4 regions of the Streptomyces sp. NPDC048600 genome follow, and region 1 is predicted to be linked to each of the others. Evidence: riboswitches for the same ligand, from Rfam matches in the RefSeq annotation. Region 1 holds a riboswitch; each other region holds the start of a gene.
What was found. Region 1 has a riboswitch for cyclic di-AMP ahead of ACZ6SQ_RS16410 (C40 family peptidase). Riboswitches for the same ligand answer to the same signal wherever they lie in the genome.
Positions count from the first base shown of each region.

Region 2: another riboswitch for cyclic di-AMP. It lies ahead of ACZ6SQ_RS22940 (transglycosylase family protein); the one in region 1 lies ahead of ACZ6SQ_RS16410 (C40 family peptidase).
Region 3: another riboswitch for cyclic di-AMP. It lies ahead of ACZ6SQ_RS37450 (M23 family metallopeptidase); the one in region 1 lies ahead of ACZ6SQ_RS16410 (C40 family peptidase).
Region 4: another riboswitch for cyclic di-AMP. It lies ahead of ACZ6SQ_RS25265 (M23 family metallopeptidase); the one in region 1 lies ahead of ACZ6SQ_RS16410 (C40 family peptidase).

Region 1 is NZ_JBVJGZ010000010.1:139,949-143,079, reverse strand. Features, by position in the region: gene ACZ6SQ_RS16410 (C40 family peptidase) at 146-1,342, opposite strand; cyclic di-AMP (ydaO/yuaA leader) riboswitch at 1,350-1,519, opposite strand; gene pcrA (DNA helicase PcrA) at 1,749-3,131, shown strand, end outside.
Region 2 is NZ_JBVJGZ010000017.1:68,870-72,000, reverse strand. Features, by position in the region: gene ACZ6SQ_RS22945 (LysM peptidoglycan-binding domain-containing protein) at 1-831, shown strand, start outside; cyclic di-AMP (ydaO/yuaA leader) riboswitch at 1,016-1,194, shown strand; gene ACZ6SQ_RS22940 (transglycosylase family protein) at 1,198-1,911, shown strand; gene eno (phosphopyruvate hydratase) at 2,672-3,131, shown strand, end outside.
Region 3 is NZ_JBVJGZ010000053.1:16,748-19,878, forward strand. Features, by position in the region: gene ACZ6SQ_RS37445 (PrsW family intramembrane metalloprotease) at 1-903, shown strand, start outside; gene ACZ6SQ_RS37450 (M23 family metallopeptidase) at 1,013-2,053, opposite strand; cyclic di-AMP (ydaO/yuaA leader) riboswitch at 2,065-2,220, opposite strand; gene ACZ6SQ_RS37455 (PP2C family protein-serine/threonine phosphatase) at 2,460-3,131, opposite strand, start outside.
Region 4 is NZ_JBVJGZ010000020.1:41,427-44,557, forward strand. Features, by position in the region: gene ACZ6SQ_RS25260 (M16 family metallopeptidase) at 1-1,370, shown strand, start outside; cyclic di-AMP (ydaO/yuaA leader) riboswitch at 1,667-1,829, shown strand; gene ACZ6SQ_RS25265 (M23 family metallopeptidase) at 1,843-2,610, shown strand; gene ACZ6SQ_RS25270 (GntR family transcriptional regulator) at 2,916-3,131, shown strand, end outside.

The DNA of each region.
Region 1 (3,131 bases):
CAGCGCCGCCCCCGGGCGCACCTGCGCGCGTGGCGGGCCGAGCAGCGCGAGGACCCCGGGCCCGGGGGCGCGTACGGCCCCTCACGCACCCACGCGCGCGTACGAGCCGCGTAGGACCCTCACGCGCGCGTGCCGCGTTCTCGCGTCAGCCCGGCCGCACGACGCTGTGGATCGAGCCCTCGCCGTCGTAGTAGATCGACTCCTCGCGGACGTAGGCGCCCGGCTTGGGGGCGTGGATCATCATGCCGTTGCCGATGTAGAGGCCGACGTGGCTGATGTCGTCGTAGAAGAAGACGAGGTCACCGGGCCGGGCGTCGGTGAGGGAGACCGTGGTGCCCGCGTTGACCTGGTCCCACGTGGTGCGCGGGAGGGTGACGCCGGCGGCCTTCCACGCGGCCCCGGTGAGGCCGGAGCAGTCGTAGGAGTCGGGCCCCGTGGCGCCCCACACGTACGGCTTGCCGATCTGGGTGCGGGCGAAGGCGACCGCCTTGTCGCCCTTGGTGGAGGTCGAGGTGTCCGGCGCGGGCGTGGACGGCGTCTCGGTGGTGCCGGTGGAGGGCGACGGAGCCGGGTCGGGCTGCGCCGCCTCCCGGGCAGCGGCCTCGGCGGCGGCCGCCTCCCGCTCGCGCTGCGCCTCGGCCTGCTGCGCGGCGAGCTCGGCGGCCTTGCGGGCGGCCTCCTCGCGCTTCTGCTCCTCGATCTGAGCGAGCCTGGCCTTCTCCTCGGCGGTCAGCTGCGACAGCAGCTCGCGCGCGTCGGAGAGCTTCTTCTGGACGGTCGCCTTGGCCGTCCTCAGCTCGGTCTGGGAGTCGGTCAGCGTCGCGAGGCTCTCGGTGGCCTCGCGGCGCTTCTCCATGGTCTCGGACTGCTGGGTGACGTAGTCGTCGACCGCGTCCTTCTGACGGCCGGTCAGCCGGTCCATCAGCTGGTTCTGGTCGAAGTAGTCCTGCGGGTCGTCGGCGAGGAGGAAGGTCGCCGTGTCCGGCGCGGCGGAGCCGGTGCGGTACTGGGCCGCGGCGAAGGAACCGAGTTCCTCGCGCGCGTCGTTGAGCTTCTGGGTGCGCTTGGCGACGTCGTCCAGGAGGGTGTCGACCTGCTTGCGCTGCTTGGTGGTCCGCTCCTTGGCGGAGTTGTACTTCTCGGTCGCCGACTCCGCCTGGCGGTAGAGATCGTCGACCTTCTTCTCGACCTCCTCCAGGCTCGGCCGGTCGTCGTCCGAGGGGGTGGCGTTGGCCGTCTGGGACAGCAGGGCCACGGAGGTGAGGGCCGCCGTGGCCAGGGCGGGGGTCCGTATGCCTGCGACACGCGTCCCGGCGGGACGCGGCTTGCGGTGCGACGCCAAGAGAGGCGACTCCTTCCATCGGCCGCCTACCGAGTTAGCTGTCGGGTTCGGGCGGGTGGTTCGGAAGGGTTGCCCTACGGCTCGCTCCCGCGAGGAAGTGAGCCGATTCACCCCGGGATCTGTGGGTCCCCGGCTCCGGCGGGCGTTCGGGCGCACCGGACTCGGCGGAGGCGGTACGGCCCGGCGTCGTTCGCCGGTGGGGGTCGTACGGCCTGCCCGGAACCGTAGCCAACTCGTGTGGTGCGTGTGAAGGTTGATGGGCGATATGCCCGATACATTTTTGTGACCTTGTCGCGCACGCGCTTGCTGTGCCGCAGGCTGTGTCACCGGCGCTACTTAGGGTGGTGGCGGGGAGTTCTCCGGACGGCGGCCGGTTGTCGGTGGGGGCCCCTAGACTCGGAGAGCGATGAGCAGCCTCTTTGACGACAGCTTCCTGGCGGACCTCCAGGCCCCTCGCGGGCACGAGGAGGAGCACCCGCCGCCGCCCGAGGACGAGCATGCTCCGGAGCGCGTTCCGGAGGATCTGTTCGGCGGGAAGTTCGACGTGCCCCCGGACCGGGACGACTACTACCGCGACGGCGCCCCGCGGCCGGTGATCGACGCGGCGGCCCTGCTGGACGGTCTCAACGACAACCAGCGTGCCGCGGTCGTCCACTCCGGCTCCCCGCTGCTGATCGTGGCCGGCGCCGGCTCCGGCAAGACCCGTGTGCTCACCCACCGCATCGCGCATCTGCTGGGCGAGCGCCATGTGCACCCGGGCCAGATCCTCGCGATCACCTTCACCAACAAGGCCGCGGGCGAGATGAAGGAGCGCGTCGAGCAGCTCGTCGGCCCGCGGGCGAACGCGATGTGGGTGATGACCTTCCACAGCGCGTGCGTGCGCATCCTGCGCCGCGAGTCCAAGAAGCTCGGCTTCACGTCGTCCTTCTCGATCTACGACGCCGCCGACTCCAAGCGCCTGATGGCCCTGGTCTGCCGCGACCTGGACCTCGACCCCAAGCGCTTCCCGCCGAAGTCCTTCAGCGCCAAGATCAGCAACCTGAAGAACGAGCTGATCGACGAGGAGGACTTCGCCGCCCAGGCGTCCGACGGCTTCGAGAAGACCCTCGCCCAGGCCTACGCGATGTACCAGTCGCGGCTGCGTGAGGCGAACGCCCTCGACTTCGACGACCTGATCATGACGACGGTCAATCTGCTGCGCGCCTTCCCCGACGTCGCCGAGCACTACCGCCGCCGCTTCCGCCACGTCCTGGTCGACGAGTACCAGGACACCAACCACGCCCAGTACGCCCTGGTGCGCGAGCTGGTGGGCACCAGGGAGCACCCGGTCGACGTACCGCCCAGCGAGTACGACGTGCCGCCCGCCGAGCTCTGCGTGGTGGGTGACGCCGACCAGTCGATCTACGCCTTCCGCGGCGCGACCATCCGCAACATCCTCCAGTTCGAGGAGGACTACCCGGACGCGACGACGATCCTGCTGGAGCAGAACTACCGCTCCACCCAGACGATCCTCTCCGCGGCCAACGCGGTCATCGAGCGCAACGAGTCCCGCCGTCCCAAGAACCTGTGGACCAACGCGGGCGCGGGCGCGCAGATCACCGGCTACGTGGCCGACACCGAGCACGATGAGGCGCAGTTCGTCGCCGACGAGATAGACCGCCTCACGGACTCGGGCGACGCGAAGGCAGGCGACGTCGCCGTCTTCTACCGCACCAACGCCCAGTCCCGGGTCTTCGAAGAGGTCTTCATCCGCGTCGGCCTGCCCTACAAGGTCGTCGGCGGCGTCCGC
Region 2 (3,131 bases), on a different contig from region 1:
GGACAGTACGGCGGGCTGAGGCTGAGCCAGCTCGACTGGGACAGCTACGGCGGGCTGGAGTACGCCCCGGGTCCCGACCAGGCGAGCCGGCGTCAGCAGATAGCCGTCGCCGAGCGCGTTCTCGCGGACCAGGGTGTCGCGGCGTGGCCGACGTGCGGTCCGCTCGTGGGGCTCACGGCCGACTCGGGCCAGGCGGACGCCGACACCGGCGTCGACGGGGATGGTTCGGGACTTTCGGGATTGACCGACACTTCCGATTCGTCGGGTTCGTCGGGTTCGGGCTCGGGCGACGACTCGGACGGTGACTCCGGCTCCTCGGAGACCGGTTCGGGCAATTCGAGCAACTCGACCAAGTCGGACAGTTCCGCCACTTCGGACTCCGACTCCGAGGCCGACGGAACCGGCTCCGCGTCGTCGAGTCCGTCCCGGGAGGCCGACGGCTCCGGGGCGGGTGACTCCGAGGATTCGGACAAGTCCGGCGAGAACGGTGCCTCTTCGGACAGTTCGGCCGGGGACGGTACCGGTCGGCATCGGGGCGCGAGCGCCGAGGAGGGTGCGGGTGCCGACGGCGAGGTGGCCGCCGAGGACGGCCGCAACGGCGACACGGCGGGCCGTCACGCCTCGCGCAGCGGCGCTGCCGCGCGTGACGCCGCCGACGGCGAGTACACCGTCCGGGAGGGCGACAGTCTCTGGGGCATCGCCGACTCCCTTGAGCTCCAGGGCGGATGGTCGGAGCTGTACGCCGGTAACCGCGAGACGATCGGTGTCGATCCGAACCTCATCGTGCCCGGTCAGAAGCTTGCGGTAGGTGTCGAACCGGGCGAAAAGTAGCGGGAGTTCACGTCACGGTTCGATGGCTAATGTCCGTTTTGGTGAAAGTGTGGGATGAGTCTCAGACGCCCTGATCGTCTTTGAAATTCCGCCGATCGCGTGTCTACGGTCGTGACCGCTCGCCAACGTGAGCCCCGGTCGCCGCAACGCCGAATCCTGCCAGCGGCGCCATCCGGGAACAGTCGTCGCGTAAGCGCCGTAGGCAGGAGCGGGGGACCCAAGGTAAGTGCCGGGCCCGGCAGTTGAGGTGACTCGACGCCGGAACCGGCTTGGGGTGAAGCCGCGCACCGAGGAGTGCGCGGCCGGGCAACTCAACCGGCCCGAACCCGACAGCTCACCTCGCAGGCGTCGGTGAGGGGATCCTCCATGCTGTTTTCCGGCAAGGGCAAGCACCGTCGTCCGTCCAAGGCCACTCGCGCCATCGCCATCGCCGGTGTGACCGGCGCCGCGGTCGCCGCCCCGCTGATCGCGGCCGGCGGCGCCTCCGCCGCCACGTCCTCCGAGTGGGACGCCGTCGCCCAGTGCGAGTCCGGTGGCAACTGGTCCATCAACACCGGCAACGGCTACTACGGCGGTCTCCAGTTCTCGGCCTCCACCTGGGCCGCCTACGGCGGCACGCAGTACGCCGCCACCGCCGACCAGGCGAGCAAGTCCCAGCAGATCCAGATCGCCGAGAAGGTCCTCGCGGGCCAGGGCAAGGGTGCCTGGCCGGTCTGCGGCGTCGGCCTGTCGAGCGCCGCGTACGACGGTGGCTCCGCCGCCCCGGCCGCCCCCGCGCAGCCGGAGTCGCAGCCGAGCACCAGCACCGACACCCGCTCGACCGAGCAGCAGAGCGCCTCCCGTTCGCAGGAGCGCCCCGCCGTCAAGAAGTCGGCCGCGAAGAAGACCGTCACCACCCCGACCGGCAAGAAGGTCAAGAAGGGTGACGGCGAGTACAAGGTCGTCAAGGGCGACAGCCTCAGCGCGATCGCCGAGAAGCACAAGGTCAAGGGTGGCTGGCAGAAGCTGTTCAAGCTGAACCAGGACATCGTCGACGACGCGGACTTCATCTACCCGGGTCAGCAGCTGCACCTGAAGTAGTCCGCCGCGCGGCCGCCGCGGCCCGGCCCCCACCGGGCCCCGGCCGCACCCGGCCCCCGGACTGTCCCGGCCCCCACCGGACGGCCCGGACCGCCCCGGACCGCTCTCGATCCCCCAGGGCCGCTCCCATCCCCAGGGCCGCTCAGGCCCCGGGTCCCAGGGCCGCTCAAGCCCCCGGGCCCCCGGGACGTCCTCGGCGTCACGAGGTCACCCCGCCCCCACGGACCCCCGGGTCCGTTGGGTCACCTCCGCCCCGTCTCCCCCCACCGGCCGTCCCGGCCCGCGGGGTCGCCCGTCCCCACAGGCCTCCCGGCCTGACGGTGCCGCCCCCGTCCCCCATATCTCCGCCCCGGCGCGTCTTCCCCCGTACGCGCCGGGGCGGAGTCATGTCCGGACGCCTGTCCCGCCCGCGGCGCGCCCGCCCCGAGCCGCTCGGCGCCACCCGCGACACCTCGCCCGCACAGGCCCACCCCACAGGCCCACCCCGCAGGCCCACCCCGCAGACCCACCCCACCGAGCCGCTCCGCCGCCACCGGCGACGGCCCCCGAGCCACCCCTCGGTCGCCCACCCCCGCCTCCGGCCCCGTTTCCGCCAAGTTCGGAGACGTATCCGGGAAAGCTTTTGTTCCGTTCGGAAACAATTTACTCTCGGTTCCGTCCACGTGATGAGCCATCGGCTGGCCGATCGGCCGGAGCCGGTTAGGCTCGTCTCGCAGAGCCACACCCGCGGCCTGCCCATCGCGTCACATCCATGAAGGAGATGCTCGTGCCGTCCATCGACGTCGTCGTAGCCCGGGAAATCCTGGACTCCCGAGGCAACCCCACGGTCGAGGTCGAGGTCGGCCTCGACGACGGCAGCACGGGTCGTGCCGCCGTTCCGTCCGGTGCCTCCACCGGTGCCTTCGAGGCCATCGAGCTCCGTGACGGCGACCCCAACCGCTACCTCGGCAAGGGTGTCGAGAAGGCCGTCCTCGCCGTGATCGAGCAGATCGGCCCGGAGCTCGTCGGCTACGACGCCACCGAGCAGCGCCTGATCGACCAGGCGATGTTCGACCTGGACGCCACCGACAACAAGGGCTCGCTCGGCGCCAACGCCATCCTCGGCGTCTCCCTCGCCGTCGCCCACGCCGCCTCCGAGGCCAGCGACCTGCCGCTCTTCCGCTACCTGGGCGGCCCGAACGCGCACCTGCTGCCCGTTCCGATGATGAACATCCTGAACG
Region 3 (3,131 bases), on a different contig from region 1:
GAGGAGTCCGCGAAGGCCGCCGCGCTGCTGCTGGTCTTCCTGTTCCGCAGAGGCGACTTCACCGGGATCGTCGACGGGGTCGTCGTCGCCGGTGTCACCGCGACCGGGTTCGCGTTCACCGAGAACATCCTCTACCTGGGCAACGCCTTCGGCACCGACCAGCTCGCCGGCGACTCGGGCATCGCCTCGGTGACGGCCGCGACCTTCTTCGTCCGCGTGATCATGTCCCCGTTCGCGCATCCCCTCTTCACCGTGCTGACCGGCATCGGCTTCGGCGTCGCCGCGCTGTCCGGCGAGCGCCAGCGTCTGCGCCGCGTGCTGCTGCCGCTGGCGGGCCTGCTGACGGCGATGGGCATGCACGCGCTGTGGAACGGCTCGGCGACCTTCGGCCCGTACGGCTTCTTCGCGGTGTACGGGGCGTTCATGGTCCCCGCGTTCGGCCTGTTGACCTGGCTGGTGGTCTGGACCCGGCAGCGCGAACTGCGCACGGTGCGCGAGGAACTGCCCGCGTATGTGGCGGCGGGCTGGCTGACGCCCGGGGAGCCGTACGCGCTCGGCTCGATGCGGGCCCGCCGGACGGCCCGTCAGTACGCCCGGCACCACCTCGGCTCACCGGGCGGACGGCAGGTGGCGCAGTACGAGGCGTACGCGACCTCGCTGGCGTTCCTGCGGCACCGGGGGCGCAGGGGCCGCGCCGGCGCGGACTTCGTCGTACGGGAGCGCGAGCTGCTGCACGAGCTCTGGGCCCGGCGCGAGGCGGCCCGCCCGGCACTCCGGTACGCGGTGAGGACGACTGCTCCCGCACCGCAGTACTACGGGCCCTACGGGTCCTTCGGGCACTACGGGTACGGCGTCCAGGGACTTCCCGGCGGCCGTCCCGTCCACAACCCGTACCGCACATGAGGAACCGGCAGCCCTGACGTCGGGGGGTTGTCGTCAGGACCGCCGGGGATTCGGGAAGTCCTCGGGCGATGTGCGCGCCGGGGCGCACGGCCGGGGACCTCCCGGGTCGTCAGGGGTTGAGGCCCTTGCTCTGGAGCCAGGCCATCGGGTCCACGTCGCCGTCGCCGGTGTGCACCTCGAGGTGCAGGTGCGGGCCGGTGACGTTGCCGGTGGCACCCACGCGTCCGATCACGTCACCGGTGTTGACCTGCTGGCCGACACTGACGTTGATCGAGGACTGGTGGGCATACCAGACCTCGGTGCCGTCCTCGAGGGTGAGGACGGTGCGGTAGCCGTAGGAACCGCTCCAGCCGGCCTCGGTGACCGTGCCGGTGTGGACGGCCTTCAGCGGGGTACCGGTGGGAGCGGCGAAGTCCAGGCCCGTGTGGTAGCCGGAGGACCACATGGAGCCGGCCTGTCCGAAGACGGAGGTGAGCGTGTACGAGGAGGTCGGCAGCGTGTACTGGCGGGCCAGCTCGGCGAGGCGCTCGGCCTCGGCCTTCTTGCGGGCCTCCTCCTCCGCGGCGGCCTTCTCGGCGGCGGCCTTGGCCTCCGCCTCCTTCTCGGCCTTGGCGGCGGCTTCGGCGGCCTGCTTCTCCGCGGCGGCCTGCGCGGCCTCGACGGCCCTGGCCTCGGCCTGGTCCTGCTGCTGCTCGGCCTGCGCCATGATGCGGGCGCGCAGGGCCTCACCGGCGTCGGCGGTGCCCTCGGTGGTGTCGGCCGCGGTGGTGCCGATCGAGCTGAGCGGGGACGCTGCCTGCGGCGTCTCCTCGACGGGCTCCTCGCCCGGCAGGAAGGAGCTGACGGAGGGCAGGTCGGGCATGGAGATGGCGACCGGCGGCTTGCCGGACTGGGCGCTGGCCATACCGCCGGCACCCACGGCGGCTATGACGCCGACGCCGAGGACGGTGGAGCTGCGGGCGAGACCGCCGCCGCGCTGCTTGGAGACCCGGTGCTTGCCGCGCACGGGACGGACGGAGTCCGCGGTGGGGTTCCACTCCTCCCACGGGCCGTCGTCGGTGCGGGGACCGCCGTAGACGAAGGTCTCGGTGTCGGCGGTGCGCTGGCCCGGCACGAACGGGGCTTGCGGGACAGGCGGGTTGGACGCCACGTGGGCGTGCTCCTTTCCTTCCTTCTCGCCTACCGGGTTAGCTGACGGGTTCGGAGCAGGAAGGTCTCCTACGCGCGTATATCTGCCGATTTCGCGGCGGATTACGCCCGATTCACCCCAAGTTGGTGGTTCCCCGGTTCCCTTGCGGGATTCGGCGCGTGCGCACGGAGCCGCCTCTTGTGACGGCTGGGACGACCGCGCTGCGTTATCGGACGTTAATAGAACCCGGTGCCTAATTCCAAGCCGTTCCGCTTGATCATTACAGTTTCTGGCCAGAACTTTCGGCCCATGAACGGCCAAAAACGGGCGACTTGACCGCGACTCGGTACCGTCCCAGTTTCTGACGGTGACTCAGATGTTATGCGGAGGGCAGTCGTCCGATCACCTGGGGTGACATCGGCCTCTCTCAGGTCCGCCCCCGCGCCACCGCTCCCGGCCGCCGTACGGCGAGCAGCGCCATGTCGTCGCCCAGCGCGCCCCCGGTGTGCCGGCGCACCTCCTCCACGACGGTCTGGAGCAGCCGCTCCGGCCCGCGGAAGACCCGGCCGGCGAGCCGCGCCGCGGGGTCGTAGAACACCCCCTCGGCGTCGCGCGCCTCGGACAGCCCGTCGGTGTGGAGCAGGAGCGTGGCCCCGGCGGGGAAGGGCCGTTGCTCGGCCCGCACCGGAAGGGGCTCCAGGTCGCCGAGGCCCAGCGGCAGCGCCGCGACACGGGGCTCCAGCGTGTGCAGGGTGCCGTCGGCGTGCAGCACGAGCGGGGGCGGATGCCCACGGTCGAGCAGGCGTACGATCCCGTCGCCGTGCGGGAGTTCGGCGAGCACGGCGGTCGTGAACCCCTCCTCGGCCTCCGGCCCGAGCCGCCGCCCCACATCGCGCTCCAGGGCCCGCTCCAGACGCTGGGCGACCGCCTCCAGCGTGGCCTCCTGCTCGGCCGCCTCCCGGAACGCCCCGATGACGACCGCGACCGCGGACACCGCGCCCATGCCCTTGCCGCGGACGTCCCCGACCACGAGCCGTACGCCGTGCGGGGTGTCCTGCACGGCGTACAGGTCGCCGCCGATGAAGGCGCCCTGCTGTGC
Region 4 (3,131 bases), on a different contig from region 1:
TGGACTTCCACCCCCAGCCGCAGCCCGGCGACGCCCGCCCCTGGGCGTTCCCGGCGCCTGAGCGCGGGACCCTCGACAACGGCCTGACGGTGCTGCGCTGCCACCGCCCCGGCCAGCAGGTCGTCGCCGTCGAGGTGCTCCTGGACGCGCCGCTCGACGCCGAGCCGGCCGCCCAGGAGGGCGTGGCCACGATCATGGCCCGGGCCTTCTCCGAGGGCACCGACAAGCACTCCGCCGAGGACTTCGCGGCCGAGCTGGAGCGCTGCGGCGCCACCCTCGACTCGCACGCCGACCACCCGGGCGTCCGCCTCAGCCTGGAGGTTCCCGTCTCCCGGCTGGCCAAGGCGCTCGGCCTGCTCGCCGACGCGCTGCGGGCGCCCGCCTTCGCCGACAGCGAGATCGAGCGGCTGGTGACCAACCGTCTCGACGAGATCCCGCACGAGCTGGCCAACCCGGCCCGGCGCGCGGCCAAGGAGCTCTCCAAGGAGCTGTTCCCGGCCGACTCGCGCATGTCCCGCCCGCGCCAGGGCTCCGAGGAGACGGTCACCGCGATCGACTCCGCGGCCGTGCGCGCCTTCTACGAGCGGCACGTGCGCCCCGGCACGGCCACGGCGGTCGTGGTGGGCGACCTGGAGGGCGTCGACCTGGACGCGCTGCTCGGCGACACCCTGGGCGCCTGGACGGGCTCCAAGGCCGCGCCCCGGCCGGTCCCGGCGGTGACCGCCGACGACACCGGCCGGGTCGTCGTCGTGGACCGGCCCGGCGCCGTCCAGACGCAGTTGCTCATCGGCCGCGTCGGGTCCGACCGGCACGACCGCGTGTGGCCCGCGCAGGTCCTCGGCACGTACTGCCTGGGCGGTACCCTCACCTCCCGCCTGGACCGCGTCCTGCGCGAGGAGAAGGGCTACACCTACGGCGTGCGGTCGTTCGGCCAGGTGCTGCGCTCCGCGCCCGACGGCTCGGGCGTGTCGATGCTCGCCATCAGCGGTTCCGTCGACACCCCGAACACCGGCCCCGCCCTGGCGGACCTGTGGACGGTGCTGCGTACGCTCGCGGCGGAGGGCCTGACCGACGGCGAGCGGGACGTCGCGGTGCAGAACCTGGTCGGGGTGGCGCCGCTGAAGTACGAGACCGCCGCCGCGGTCGCGGGCACGCTGGCCGACCAGGTCGAGCAGCACCTGCCCGACGACTTCCAGGCGACGCTGTATCAGCAGCTCGCCGCCACCGGCACGGTGGAGGCCACGGCGGCCGTCGTGAACGCCTTCCCCGTGGACCGGCTGGTGACGGTCCTGGTCGGCGACGCGGCGGAGATCAAGGAGCCGGTCGAGGCCCTCGGGATCGGTGAAGTGACTGTCGTGGCGGCCGAGTAGGGACGTGACGGCACGCGCGCGTGGCGAGGAAGTCCGCGTCACGCGCGTGGGGTCCTGCGGTGACGAGCGCGAAGGACCCGAACGCGGACAATCCACGTCACGCGCGCGTGGGGCCCTGGTGACCGGAGTGTCACCAGGGCCCGTTTTTGTCTGTATTGGCAGTGGATTATGGGAGAGAAACCCCTTCTGCCCTGTGGCATGCGCTACAAATCCTCTGATCGGTTTGAGGATTGAAAGACGATCCCCTTAGCGTCATGCGGGCTGTTCGTCAGGCAGTGCGCCGCAGCCGCGGCACCGGACAGTCATCGCCGAGTCCCCCCACGGCGCGAGCCAGGGGAGCCGGGGACCCATCGAAGTCCCTGGGGTGAATCGGACGCCCGCGCGCAGGCGAGGGGGTCCGTAGGAGACCTTCCTGCTCCGAACCCGTCAGCTAACCCGGTAGGCGAGAAGGAAGGAAAGGACCAGCCACTACATGGCGTTCACCCGCGCCACCGGGAAGCACCGTCGTCCCAGCCGGATGCAGCGCGGCACCGTCCGCGCGGCGGGCGTCGCGGCGCTCGCCACCACCGGCGTCATCGGCACCCTGGCCGCTCCGGCCCTCGCCGCCGAGCAGCCCGAGGCCGAGCAGACCGGTCTGCTGCCGGTCATCACCCTCGGCGACTCGGTCGCCGACCAGATCGACGCCCAGGCCGACGCGCAGAAGCTGGCCGCCGAGAAGGCGCTCGCCGAGCAGCTTGCCGAGGCGGCCGCCAAGAAGCGCGCCGAGGAGCGTGCGGAGGCGGCCCGCGAGGCCGAGGAGCGCGCCGCCCGCGAGGCCGAGCGCAAGCGCCTCAACACCTTCGTGTCGCCGATCGCCGACTCCTACGTCTCCACCGGCTACCGCACCGGCGGCGCCGTGTGGTCCTCCGGCAGCCACACCGGTGTCGACTTCCACGCCGCCAGCGGCACGGTCGTCCAGGCCGTCGGCATGGGCACCGTCGTCGAGGCGGGCTGGGGCGGCGCGTACGGCAACCAGGTGGTCGTCCGGATGCACGACGGCACCTACACCCAGTACGGCCACCTGTCCTCCATCGCCGTCGCGGTGGGCCAGTCGGTCGTCCCGGGCCAGCAGCTGGGACTGTCCGGCGCCACCGGCAACGTCACCGGCGCGCATCTGCACTTCGAGGCCCGCACGGGCGAGGAGTACGGCTCGGACATCGATCCGATCTCCTACCTGCGCTCGCACGGCGTGAACATCTGATCCCCGTGTCCGCGCCCACGTGGGCACCGCGCAGCGGGTGACCACGTACGCCGCACCGAAAGCCCCGGCCGTCACGGCCGGGGCTTTCGGCGTTCCCGCCCCGCCCCCGGAGGGCGCCGCCCCTGTAGCCCAGGTGTTCGCCGCCCGTCGCCGGAGCGTTCGATTCGGCCGTCCGGAGGCGGTCGTATGTCCAAAAAATATTCATGGATTCCGGCCTGCCTTCGGAAATTCGGCGTGATTGCAATAGAGTCGCTGAACACACGTCAATCGTCGACGTTTCACGGGGATTAATGCGGAGGTCGGTCATGCGTGTTCCGGCGCACTCGGTGTGCACGGCGATCCGGGACGACATCGTCGCGGGTGTCTACGAACGCGGCGGCCGGCTCACCGAGGAAGTGCTGGCGAAGCGCTACGGCGTCTCGCGCGTCCCCGTCCGGGAGGCCCTGCGCACGCTGGAGGCGGAGGGGTTCGTGGTGACCCGTCGGCACGCGGGCGCCTGTGTCGCCGAACCCACCGAGCAG